Regions from separate parts of the Cytobacillus dafuensis genome, predicted to be linked through region 1. Evidence: predicted binding sites of a transcription regulator. Region 1 holds the regulator's gene; each other region holds the start of a gene.

The links. Region 1 encodes LexA, which represses DNA repair genes until DNA is damaged. Its sites were predicted from a motif close to CGAACATATGTTCG; they were not measured.
Region 2: a site for LexA is predicted at 1,654-1,667, ahead of uvrB (excinuclease ABC subunit UvrB). Genes of this name have one in related genera too.
Region 3: a site for LexA is predicted at 2,287-2,300, ahead of parE (DNA topoisomerase IV subunit B). Genes of this name have one in related genera too.

Annotation. Positions count from the first base shown of each region.
Region 1 covers NZ_CP042593.1:2,198,953-2,203,248, forward strand. Annotated here, with positions in the region: gene glnA (type I glutamate--ammonia ligase) at 1-618, shown strand, start outside; gene FSZ17_RS10395 (DUF1259 domain-containing protein) at 823-1,212, opposite strand; gene FSZ17_RS10400 (polysaccharide deacetylase family protein) at 1,340-2,074, opposite strand; gene lexA (transcriptional repressor LexA) at 2,426-3,049, opposite strand; gene yneA (cell division suppressor protein YneA) at 3,201-3,527, shown strand; gene FSZ17_RS10415 (YneB family resolvase-like protein) at 3,554-4,210, shown strand.
Region 2 covers NZ_CP042593.1:4,413,074-4,417,369, reverse strand. Annotated here, with positions in the region: gene FSZ17_RS21065 (GntR family transcriptional regulator) at 259-936, shown strand; gene uvrB (excinuclease ABC subunit UvrB) at 1,856-3,835, shown strand; gene uvrA (excinuclease ABC subunit UvrA) at 3,843-4,296, shown strand, end outside.
Region 3 covers NZ_CP042593.1:2,325,312-2,329,607, forward strand. Annotated here, with positions in the region: gene FSZ17_RS11020 (M20 family metallopeptidase) at 1-271, shown strand, start outside; gene FSZ17_RS11025 (5'-deoxyadenosine deaminase) at 268-1,605, shown strand; gene FSZ17_RS11030 (CoA-binding protein) at 1,718-2,131, shown strand; gene parE (DNA topoisomerase IV subunit B) at 2,417-4,296, shown strand, end outside.

The sequences.
Region 1 (4,296 bases):
GCGGGTTCAGGAATGCACTGCAATGTATCCCTTTTTAAAGAAGGAAAAAATTCATTTTTTGATGAAAAAGGCGAATTGCAATTAAGTGAATATGCTCGTCAATTTATTGCTGGTATCCTGAAGCATTCAACAGGATTCACTGCAGTTACAAATCCGACAGTCAACTCATACAAACGATTAGTTCCAGGGTATGAAGCACCATGTTATGTTGCATGGTCTGCTCAGAACCGTTCTCCACTAATCCGAATTCCTTCTTCTAGAGGAATTAGCACTCGTGTAGAGGTTCGCAGTGTCGATCCGGCAGCAAATCCTTACCTTGCGATGGCAGTGTTATTAAAAGCAGGCCTCGATGGAATAAAGAACAAACTTGTTCCGCCTGCATCTGTTGATCGTAATATTTATGTAATGTCTAAAGAAGAGCGTATTGCAGAAGGAATCGATGATCTTCCTTCAACACTAGCAGAAGCCCTAGATAAATTAAAATCAAATGAAGTCATTGTTTCAGCATTAGGCGGACATATTTTCGAGCATTTTATTGAGGCAAAAGAAATTGAATGGGATATGTTCCGCACACAAGTGCATCCTTGGGAGCGCGAGCAGTATATGACGATGTATTAATAAGTTAAACCCTTGATACCATTGGTATTGAGGGTTTTTTGTTGTTTAACGGTTTTAGGAATATTATAGTATCTGCCAAATGATGAAATTTACTTATCTTTAAGGATTTTTGTTCGTAAAAAATGGATATTGTTTTGAGGAATAATCGGAAAGAAAGGCAATAAAAAAAGCCGACATAATTGCCGGTTTTTGCAAAAATATTATTTAATTGTTTAAACCCATAAAAGCTTGTGAAACTTTTTGAGCAAAGGCTAATGGAGGCTCAACAGACTGAAAATGAACATATAAAATATTTGGTTTAGTAAATACCCAGTGGTTATGAATTGCACTTACGATTAAACGATTTCTAACAAGAACATTAACAAAAGGGGTTAGCTCTTCTTCAAGAAGGACAACTTCTCCAAGATTAAGTGCATTGCCTTCATAATCCATTGATTCAAAGGTTATACCAGCATGAAGTTCACCTCGACTAGGGCGACCTTGAATAGTAACTTGAAGATTACGAGTGATTTCAATTGAACATATGCCATTCTTCACACTTGCTTTTCCGTTAAGTATCTGAGCGCACTGTTGACAAAGGTTTTGAAAGTTCATTATCAAATGCCACCTCATAATTTTTTTATAGTTTATGAGATGTGTCAGGTGTTTAGAACGTGGAGAAAATCAAGTGAAGGTTCATGTACATTTAAAATGAGAGAAATAGTCGAACCTCAGTTTTATTTTATTCTATAGGAAAGGTATTAAAATAATCTTGATCTATTATTTCAGAACGAAATAACAATTCAGACACCGTCACACATTCGTATCCATTTTGGTATAAAAATCTCAAAGTAGTTTCTAATCCTTTTACAGTTTGAGATGTTCGAGAATATTCTGTCCCAATCCAATCATGAAGTAGAACGATATTACCAGGCCTGATTCCTTTAGTGATATGTCTGGATATTTGGCTAGCTGCAGGGTTTTTCCAGTCCTCTGCATCTAGATGCCACGACCAAAGTATAACAAGTTTGCCGTTTTTTACAGCTGTGTTAATAATTAGATCATTGTGCATACCTCCTACTGGTCGATAAAGAGTTGGTTTATAACCAATGATACTCTGAATAATTTCATCAGTTTGCTCTAATTCAGAACTTAATGTAGAAGATGTAATATTTCTGTTAAAAATATGATTATAAGTGTGATTAGCAATTTCGTGTCCTTCTTTTGCAATCCTTTCTAAAACAGATGGAAATCTTTTTACTTTATTACCTGCTACAAAAAATGTAGCTTTTGCATTGTATTTAGCTAATATGTCAAGAATTTGAGGAGTGAAGACAGGATGAGGTCCATCATCGAACGTTATAGCCACGATCTTTTCTTTTGTATCTACTTCCCATACAACATGTCCTAATTTTTCGTATTCTTCACGACTACGAGTATGGGCTACTGTAGTTAAACAAAATGAAAAATAAAAAATGAAAAGGGCAAAGACAAATAAAGTATTTTTTTTCAAGTAAAGTCACCTCTCATTCAAGAAATAATCCTCAATAGTTTATGTGAATTTGAAAATATTATTTATCAAAGTTATGGAGAGATAGAAATACTTATGTAAGCAAAAAGTTGATTTGGGGTATTGGCTTGATAATAGCAAGCTGCAGTATTGGATGAACGGAGTAATTAGAAAGGGTTCACTAATAAAAATTAGGTGATAGTCCTATCATGGGAAACGGCCCTCCCAACTGTCTTATTATAAGAAAGTATAGAGTTTATATTATCGGTTATTCGCTAAACAAAAAAGGACCGGGCAGTTTTGCCCGGTTTAATTCATTTAGTGGATATTGCGATAAACGCCAATTACTTTACCTAATATGGATACATTACGCAAAATGATAGGTTCCATACTAGAATTTTCAGGTTGTAGTCTAATATAATCCTTCTCTTTAAAGAATCTTTTTACAGTTGCCTCATCATCTTCTGTCATCGCAACGATAATATCACCATTGTTTGCTGTGCTTTGTTGCTTGACAATGACATAATCACCATCTAGTATTCCTGCTTCGATCATACTTTCCCCCATGATTTCTAACATAAAAACCTGTTCATCTGCGGGAGCGAATCTTTCTGGAAGCGGGAAGTATTCTTCGACATTTTCAATGGCTGTTATTGGTTGACCGGCAGTTACTTTCCCTACGATTGGAACATTTACAATCTTATAATCTGGTGTTTGTGAAGTTACATCTAAATCTAAAATTTCAATTGCACGTGGTTTAGTAGGATCTCTTCGAATTAATCCCTTGCTTTCGAGCCTTGCAAGATGACCGTGCACTGTCGAGCTTGAAGCAAGTCCTACTGCCTCTCCGATCTCACGGACAGAAGGTGGATATCCTTTTTGTCTAACTTCATCTTTAATAAAACATAATATATCCTGTTGTCTTTTTGATAATTTCGCCATCATAATTACACCTCTTATGATTTTCTTTACCTAATTATAGCATCTCTAACAACACAGTACAAACATAAGTTCGAATTTCTGTTGACAAAAACATATGTTCTGTTTTATGATTGAAAAAATCGAACATGTATTCTCGTAGAGGTGAATTTCAATGAAAAAATTGTGGAACTTATATTCATATGCTATTATTCTATTCGTTTTAAGTTTTATTACTGCTCTTATCTTGATTGTTCAACTTGGTGGACCAGGAAAAAGTGAATATATTAAAATAACCGTCAATGAAGGTGACTCACTTTGGCAAATTGCTGAGGATTTTTCTGATGAACACACGCTTACAGTAAAAGAGTTTGTCGTTTGGGTCGAACAGAATAACGGGATTTCAAGTGGAAGGATATTTCCAGGTGATGAGCTTGTTATTCCTGTTGTTCAGGATAATAGCGTGAGAAAACAAACAGAATTAGCTAGTTCTCAAAATTAATAAATTTTTATAGTGAGGAATTATTTATGAAAGCAATTATCTACTGCAGGGTAAGTACAACAAAAGAATCACAGGAGACATCACTTTCTAGACAGGAGGAAGAGTTAACCGAGCTTGCAAAGGTAAATAATTTTGAAATTATTAACGTGATTCGTGAACAGGCAAGTGGTTATGAACTAGAAAGAGATGGAATACTAGAATTGCTTTCTCTTATTAAACAAAAGGAAGTTCAAGTAGTTTTAATACAGGATGAAACTAGGATAGGCAGAGGTAATGCAAAAATCGCTATTCTTCATTGTATTCTTAAAGAAGAGGTTTTACTTTATTGTATTTCTCACAATGGAGAGCTTCAGCTATCTGAATCTGACTCTATGGTATTAAATATAGTTGGTATTGTAGAGGAATACCAACGAAAGCTGCATAATATTAAAATTAAACGTGGTATGAAACGTGCTATTGAAAATGGATATAGACCTGAAAATAACTTATCAAATATGGGTGTCCATTCGGGAAGGGAACGAATTGAAGTTCCAATTGAAGAAATCGTACGATTACGGAAAAACGAATTAACATTTTCAGAAATCACAGCAACATTAAGAGGTTTTGGATACAAAATTTCAAAGGCAACCGTGCATAGACGATATCAAGAATATATTGATTCCATTTCAACAGCCATTGAATAAATTTTTTAGGATGTAAGAGGGCATTTCTTGTCAAATGCGCTCTTTTTTAGTAACATGGCAATTGGATTCGATGAAATTTTAAAGGA
Region 2 (4,296 bases), 2.2 Mb from region 1:
TGTGCAAAAAAATTCATAGGAATTTATTATTCAATTATTTTTGAACCTCCTAAATATAAACCTTTGATGTGCAAAATATAACACAGTAACTATACTTATGCAATATATTTCTGAAAATAAAATTATATAAAAATATTAATATAATCGAGAGAGTTGAAACCCCTGGATTGTGTTTTTATGTAATATATTGTATTTGTATTATTAGTTCAATATAATAAAATCATTATTTAAGTAGTTTTTGTACAAGGGGGTCTTAGCATGCCGATACCTACTAATTACTCTACTCCAACTCGAATGTCAGCAAAAAAACGTGCCTTTTCACAAATACTAGAATGGATTATTGACGGGACATTGCATCCAAAAGAAAAGCTGAATGATGCGGATCTTGCACAAGCTTTAGGTGTCAGCCGTACACCGATTAGAGAAGCTTTGCAGTTACTTAGCTTTCAAGGGTTTGTCGAAATGTATCCGGGAGTGGGGACTCAAGTTACGGAAGTAAACAAAGAGGATATTTCAAAAATTTTACCCCCATTAGGAGTACTGCAGGCTTTAGCTACTGAACTTGCAGCACCTATTATTAGTCAAGAAACCATTCGTAAGCTGCGTGAAATTAACACGATGTTTGCTCGGGCAGTAGAAACGGGTGATTCTTATACTGCCTTGAAGCTAGATGAGGAGTTTCATCAAAATATTGTGAATGTGACTGAGAATTCTTATATTGCCAGTACTGTGTCAACCCTTCAATCACATGTTCGACGCCTATACTTTCATAACTCGATTTTTCTTACTCCACACTCTATTGATGAGCATGAAGCTATTTTAAGGGCATTTGAAGAGAATAATAAAGAAGAAGCAGCCCGCATTGCCAAATCGAATGTGATTAATGCAATTGATATTTACTATGCAAAACAAGGAAAAAACAACGAAGTAGAATAAAGTGAAACTTCCATCAGTGAGGGTTTTTCGACGCACAGGACGTGCTAGTGCCGACGTTGCCACAGGACGTGGCGTTCTTAGTCGGCTTTCATCCCCCACTGATGGTTAGTTGAACCAATCACGCTCAAAACGCCACGTCCTGTGGCTTTCGCCTGACTAGGACATCGTGTCCGTCGTCGGGCCTTTACGGGCAGTTGATCCCCCACTTAGGTTTCTTTGATTCTCTCACAAACTTGAAGTGGGGGTCTTACTGCCCGTTAATCTGCGATAACAAAGAACCTGTCGAAATTAATGCATCGACAGGTTTTTTGTTACTTATATATGAAATTGGGGAGTTAATCAAACGTTTGATTAACATTTATCCGACTCCTAAATTAATCAATCAATCGTTTGATTAACATCTATCCTATCCTTAAATTAATCAATCGTTTGATTAGTATCTATTCGATTCCTAAATCAATCAATCGTTTGATTAACATCTATCCTATCCTTAAATTAATCAATCGTTTGATTAGTATCTATTCGATTCCTAAATCAATCAATCGTTTGATTAACATCTATCCTATCCATAAATTAATCAATCGTTTGATTAGTATCTATTCGATTCCTATCAATCAATCGTTTGATTAACTTTTTTCATTCAAGAAATAATTTTCACTTACTAACAAAAGGAATTAACCTATTTTTTAGGGGAAGTCTGGGTAATTTTAAAAAAAACGAATATTCGTTCGTATATTAGTGGTTTGTTTTCCTGTCTTTGTGGTAGAATGTTTGTATGAGTTTTAGTTAAAAAATGACAAATCAGTATACATCAGGTCCTGATATTGCAAGTAGAGGCTGATTTGTTTTTATAGAGAACGCTTTGTTAAATAATAGTAATGAACTGAGCCATAGAGAAAATTAATCGGGAGGCTTTTTAATGAAGGACCAATTTAAACTAGTCTCAAAGTATTCACCTCAAGGAGATCAGCCGGAAGCCATTCGAAAAATTGTAGAAGGGTTAAACTCAGGCAAGAAGCATCAGACTTTATTAGGAGCGACAGGAACCGGGAAGACGTTCACAATCTCTAACGTCATCAAAGAGGTCAATCGGCCAACACTTGTCATTGCTCATAATAAAACGCTAGCTGGACAGCTATATAGTGAGTTTAAAGATTTTTTTCCTGACAATGCGGTTGAATATTTCGTCAGCTATTACGATTATTATCAACCGGAGGCATATGTACCGCAGACTGATACATTTATTGAAAAAGATGCAAGTATTAATGATGAGATTGATAAGCTTCGGCACTCGGCGACATCCTCATTGTTTGAACGTAAAGATGTTGTCATTATTGCCAGTGTTTCTTGCATTTATGGTTTAGGATCTCCAGAAGAATATCGGGAACTTGTATTATCTATTAGAACAGGGATGGAGATGGAAAGAAATCAGCTTCTTCACAGACTGGTAGATATTCAATATGAGAGAAATGATATTGCCTTTCAGCGCGGTACGTTCAGAGTACGAGGAGATGTTGTTGAAATTATTCCTGCTTCCAAGGATGAGCACTGTATTCGCGTGGAGTTTTTCGGCGATGAAATTGACCGTATTCGTGAAGTGGATGCTTTAACAGGTGAGATTCTAGGAGATCGCGATCATGTGGCTATTTTTCCAAGATCACACTTCGTAACCCGTGAAGAAAAGCTGCGGGTAGCCATTGAAAACATTGAGAAGGAATTGGAAGAGCGGCTTACGGATCTAAGATCGCAGGACAAATTGCTCGAGGCTCAGCGTCTCGAGCAGAGAACCCGCTATGATCTGGAAATGATGAGAGAAATGGGCTTTTGTTCAGGAATCGAGAACTACTCAAGGCATTTGACTTTAAGACCTGGAGGCTCGACTCCATATACGCTGCTGGACTTTTTTCCTGAAGATCTCCTTATTGTCATTGATGAGTCCCATGTTACATTGCCGCAAATCCGAGGAATGTACAATGGCGACCAGGCACGAAAATCTGTACTCGTCGAGCATGGCTTCCGTCTTCCGTCTGCATTAGATAATCGTCCATTAATGTTCAATGAATTCGAAGAGCATATAAATCAAATTGTCTATGTATCTGCAACCCCTGGGCCATACGAAATTGAGCACACCCCTGAAATGATTCAACAAATCATCCGTCCAACAGGTCTGCTTGATCCAACCATTGATGTTCGTCCAATTGAAGGTCAAATTGATGATCTAATTGATGAAATTCAAGAACGAATCAAACGAAATGAACGTGTCCTTGTAACGACCTTGACGAAAAAAATGTCTGAAGACTTGACGGATTATTTAAAGGAAATCGGCATTAAAGTGAATTATTTGCATTCTGAGGTAAAAACTTTGGAGCGGATTGAAATCATTCGTGAGCTGCGTCTTGGAACATACGATGTTCTAGTAGGGATTAACCTATTAAGGGAAGGGCTTGATATTCCAGAGGTTTCACTTGTGACTATACTAGATGCGGATAAGGAAGGTTTTCTGCGTTCTGAGCGTTCGCTTATTCAGACAATTGGTCGTGCTGCCCGTAATGCAAGCGGGCATGTCATTATGTACGCAGATAAAATCACAAATTCAATGGAGTTAGCGATTAGCGAAACGAAACGCCGCCGCTCTATTCAAGAAGAATATAATCAAAAGCACGGCATTACACCACAAACGATTCAAAAGGAAATCAGAGATGTTATCCGTGCTACACATGCAGCGGAAGATCAGACAGAATACAATGCTTCAGCGAAAATGAGCAAGCTAAATAAGAAAGAGCGCGAGAAGCTTATTACAGATATGGAAAAAGAAATGAAGGAAGCAGCCAAAGCACTCAATTTCGAACGTGCAGCTGAGCTTCGTGATTTAATTCTAGAGTTGAAAGCGGAAGGATGACGTAGACATGGCGATGGATAAATTAATAGTAAAAGGCGCCAGAGCACATAATTTGAAAAATATTGATGTCACCATTCCGCGAGATAAGCTAGTTGTGCTGACGGGGCTTTCCGGTTCAGGAAAGTCCTCGCTCGCTTTTGACACAATCTATGCGGAAGGACAGCGCAGATATGTTGAATCTTTATCTGCGTATGCAAGGCAGTTCCTTGGTCAAATGGATAAGCCGGATGTGGATGCGATCGAAGGATTATCACCAGCTATTTCGATCGACCAAAAAACGACGAGTCGGAATCCGCGCTCGACCGTTGGAACTGTAACAGAAATATATGATTATCTAAGATTATTGTACGCGCGAGTTGGGCGACCAACCTGTCCGAATCACAATATTGAAATCTCTTCACAAACGATAGAACAGATGGTGGACCGTATTCTTGAATACCCGGAACGAACAAAGCTTCAAG
Region 3 (4,296 bases), 130 kb from region 1:
CATCATTCAATGTGCCTTAGCCATCAAAAATGAAATAGACTCAAACTGCTCAGGTGTTTCTTACTATACGGATGCAGCAGTTCTCAATCCTAGAAGTGAAATACCGACGTTAATATATGGACCTGGAGATGAGAAATTGGCTCATCAGCCAAATGAATGGGTTAGTATTTCCTCTTATAGACGCTCTATCGATTTTTATAAAGCTTTGATTTTATCTTTTGATGAAAAAATGATAGCAGAGCCTAATCCATTTCGCGGAGGATTCAAATGAGAAGTATTCTAATAAAAAATGCCGAAATCATAACGATGAATGAAAAGGAAGAGATTTTAAAAGGGGATATCTATATTGAAGATGATCGTATTGTTGAAATCGGAAAAAACCTTTCTCATTTTGCAAGCAAAGTAATCGATGCAACTGGCCGAACAGTAATTCCAGGATTTATCCAGACACATATTCACCTTTGCCAAACATTGTTCAGAGGACAGGCTGATGATTTGGAATTAATGGATTGGCTGAAGCAAAAAATTTGGCCGCTTGAAGCATCTCATGACGAGGAATCTATTTATTATTCTGCCATGCTAGGCATTGGAGAGTTATTACAAAGCGGGACTACCACCGTTGTTGATATGGAAACCGTTCATCATACTGACTCTGCTTTTAAAGCAATTGCCGAAAGCGGGATCCGTGCTTTAGCCGGAAAAGTCATGATGGATAAAGGAGACGAAGTCCCGGTTCTTTTAAGAGAAAATACAAAGGAATCCATTCAGAAAAGCGTTGATTTACTTGAAAAATGGCATTATCATGACGGCGGCAGAATCCAATATGCATTTTGTCCAAGGTTTGTTGTCTCATGCACGGAGGAATTATTAATAAATGTAAGAGACCTTTCAGCCAAATATCATGTAAGAGTCCATACGCATGCCTCTGAAAATGCGAATGAAATATTGATAGTAGAGCGTGAACATGGTATGAGGAATGTTGTTTATTTAGATAGTATCGGCCTAGCAAATGAGAGGTTGATTCTTGCCCATTGTGTATGGCTGAACGAAGAAGAAAAGAGAATCATTAAGGAACGGGGTGTTAAGGTTAGCCACTGTCCTGGTTCGAATCTAAAGCTCGCTTCCGGTATCGCTGAAGTCCCATCCCTTCTTGATTCGCATTCCTATGTTAGCCTTGGTGCGGACGGAGCCCCTTGTAATAATAACCTTGATATGTTCAATGAAATGAGACTTGCAGCCATCATTCAGAAGCCTGCTCATGGACCAACAGCTATGAATGCTAGAACGGTTTTTCGAATGGCAACCATTGGTGGTGCAAAAGCAGTAGGAATGGAAAATGAAATAGGCAGCATTGAGCTTGGAAAAAAAGCGGATCTTGCCATTTTAAATTTAAATGATTTTCATATATATCCTTCCTTTGATATTGATCCCATCTCAAGAATTGTTTATTCTGCAACAAGAGCAGATGTGGAATCAACCATTGTAAATGGGAAAATTTTAATGGAAAATAGAAGGATGAACACGATAGACAAGGATATCATATTAAAGGAATCAAATAAATCAATCAAACGTTTGACCAAAAGACTAGAATCAATTATGTATTGAAATGAAAAATATCCCCTTCCAAAATCATTTTTTCTCATTCATTAGTAAAACATATCAATATTCGGTAATATGGGAATATGTTATGTAATCATAAATTTTGGAGGGTCCATGTATGACAATTGAAATTCCTAGTCGGGATGAACTCGGCGTCATTTTAAAAAAAGCAAAACGGGTTGCGGTTGTTGGGTTAAGCGGAAATCCTGAAAGAACTTCTAATATGGTATCTAAAGCGATGCAGGACGCAGGTTACGAAATCATTCCAGTTAATCCAACTGTAGACGAAGTGCTGGGTGTAAAAGCTGTCAAGAGCTTGAAGGAAATTGAAGGTCATGTCGATATTGTGAACGTTTTCCGACGTTCAGAGCATCTGTTAGAAGTGGCAAAGGAGTTTGCTGAAATCGATGCCGATGTCTTTTGGTCTCAGCTTGGCTGTATTAGCGAAGATGCTTATAACTTCTTGAAGGACAAGGATTTTACAGTGGTCATGGACCGTTGTATTAAGGTAGAACATGCACTAACAAAATAAAGTGATGACATGAGATCTTTATAGGTCTCATGTTTTTTCTTTTCTAAAAAAACCGCTAAATCAGCCGATATAGAAAAAAAGCCATTTGCCAAATGAAAATAAATAGATACAATAAAGCATAGACGCTTATTAAAAATATGGTAAAATACACACAACGAACATTCGTTCTGTAATTGCGTGATCTACAAAATAAAAGGATAAAAACCTTTTTTAGACGAATACGTTTATGATTGTATTAACATAATTAGCAATACTTTTGTTGCAGTAATTGAAAGGGGTATGTTAGTGGCAAGAAATCAGGAAGCTTTTGACTATAATGATGATGCCATACAAGTACTAGAAGGGCTCGAGGCAGTTAGAAAACGCCCGGGAATGTACATTGGAAGTACTGATGCAAGGGGTCTTCACCATCTTGTATATGAAATTGTCGATAACGCTGTTGACGAAGCATTAGCAGGTTACGGGGATCATATTATTGTCAAAATACATAAAGATAATTCAATTAGTGTAGTAGATAAAGGACGGGGTATGCCAACGGGCATGCATCGTATGGGGAAACCTACTCCAGAAGTCATTTTAACCGTTTTACATGCAGGTGGAAAATTTGGACAAGGCGGCTATAAAACAAGTGGTGGACTTCATGGCGTAGGGGCATCTGTTGTTAATGCTCTTTCCGAATGGCTTATCGTTAAGATCAAACGGGATGGTTTTGTGTATGAACAGCGTTTCGAAGATGGTGGAAAACCCGTTACGACTCTTGAGAAAATAGGAAAAACGAATCAAACAGGTACAACCATTCATTTTAAGCCAGATGTGTCGATTTTTTCGACAACGACATATAACTATGAAACATTATGTGAGCGTCTTCGGGAATCAGCTTTCCTTTTAAAAGGAATGAAAATAGAAATCGTTGATGAACGAAATGGCGTTCAGGAACTATTTCATTATGAAAATGGCATAGAAGCATTTGTTGAATATTTAAATGAGGAAAAGGATATTCTTCATCCGGTTGTAAGCTTTGAAGGAGAGCAAAATGGCATAGAAGTGGATTTTGCCTTCCAATTTAATGATGGATATTCTGAGAATGTTCTTTCTTTTGTCAATAATGTTCGAACAAAAGATGGCGGTACACATGAAGCCGGATCGAAAACGGCCATGACTCGAATTTTTAATGAGTATGCAAGAAAGGTTAATCTTCTGAGAGAAAAGGATAAAAATCTTGATGGTTCTGATATTCGAGAAGGATTCACGGCGATAATTTCTGTTCGTGTTCCAGAAGACTTGCTTCAGTTTGAGGGCCAAACGAAAGGAAAGCTAGGAACGAGTGAAGCCCGTTCAGCAGTAGATGCGGTAGTTTCTGAGCATTTATCCTATTTCCTTGAAGAGAACCCGAACGTTAGTTCCTTGTTAATTAAAAAGGCAATAAAAGCATATCAGGCAAGGGAAGCGGCACGTAAAGCCCGCGAAGATGCAAGGAGCGGAAAGAAAAGAAAACGTGCTGATGCTGTTCTTTCAGGAAAATTAACACCTGCGCAATCACGAAATCCACAGAAGAATGAATTATATTTAGTGGAAGGAGACTCTGCGGGCGGTTCTGCCAAGCAAGGTCGTGATCGACGCTTCCAAGCTGTTCTCCCACTGCGTGGTAAAGTAATTAATACGGAGAAGGCTAAGCTTCAGGATATCTTTAAAAATGAAGAAATCAATACGATTATCCATGCTGTTGGTGCTGGAGTCGGTGCTGATTTTAACCTAGAGGATGTCAATTATGACAAGGTTATTATTATGACAGATGCTGATACGGACGGAGCACATATCCAAGTCCTCCTTCTTACCTTTTTCTATCGTTATATGAAGCCGCTGTTGGATGCAGGAAAAATCTTTATCGCTCTTCCTCCATTATATAAAGTAAGCAGAGGAACTGGTAAAAAAGAAATCATAGAGTACGCATGGAGCGAAGATGATCTACAAGACGCCATCAAAAAGGTTGGAAAAGGGTATATGCTGCAGCGTTACAAAGGACTTGGTGAAATGAATGCTGATCAGCTTTGGGAAACAACAATGGATCCTGAAACTCGGACATTGATTCGAGTTAGAATTGATGATGCTGCAAGAGCGGAACGCCGAGTTACTACCCTTATGGGTGATAAAGTAGAACCGCGCAG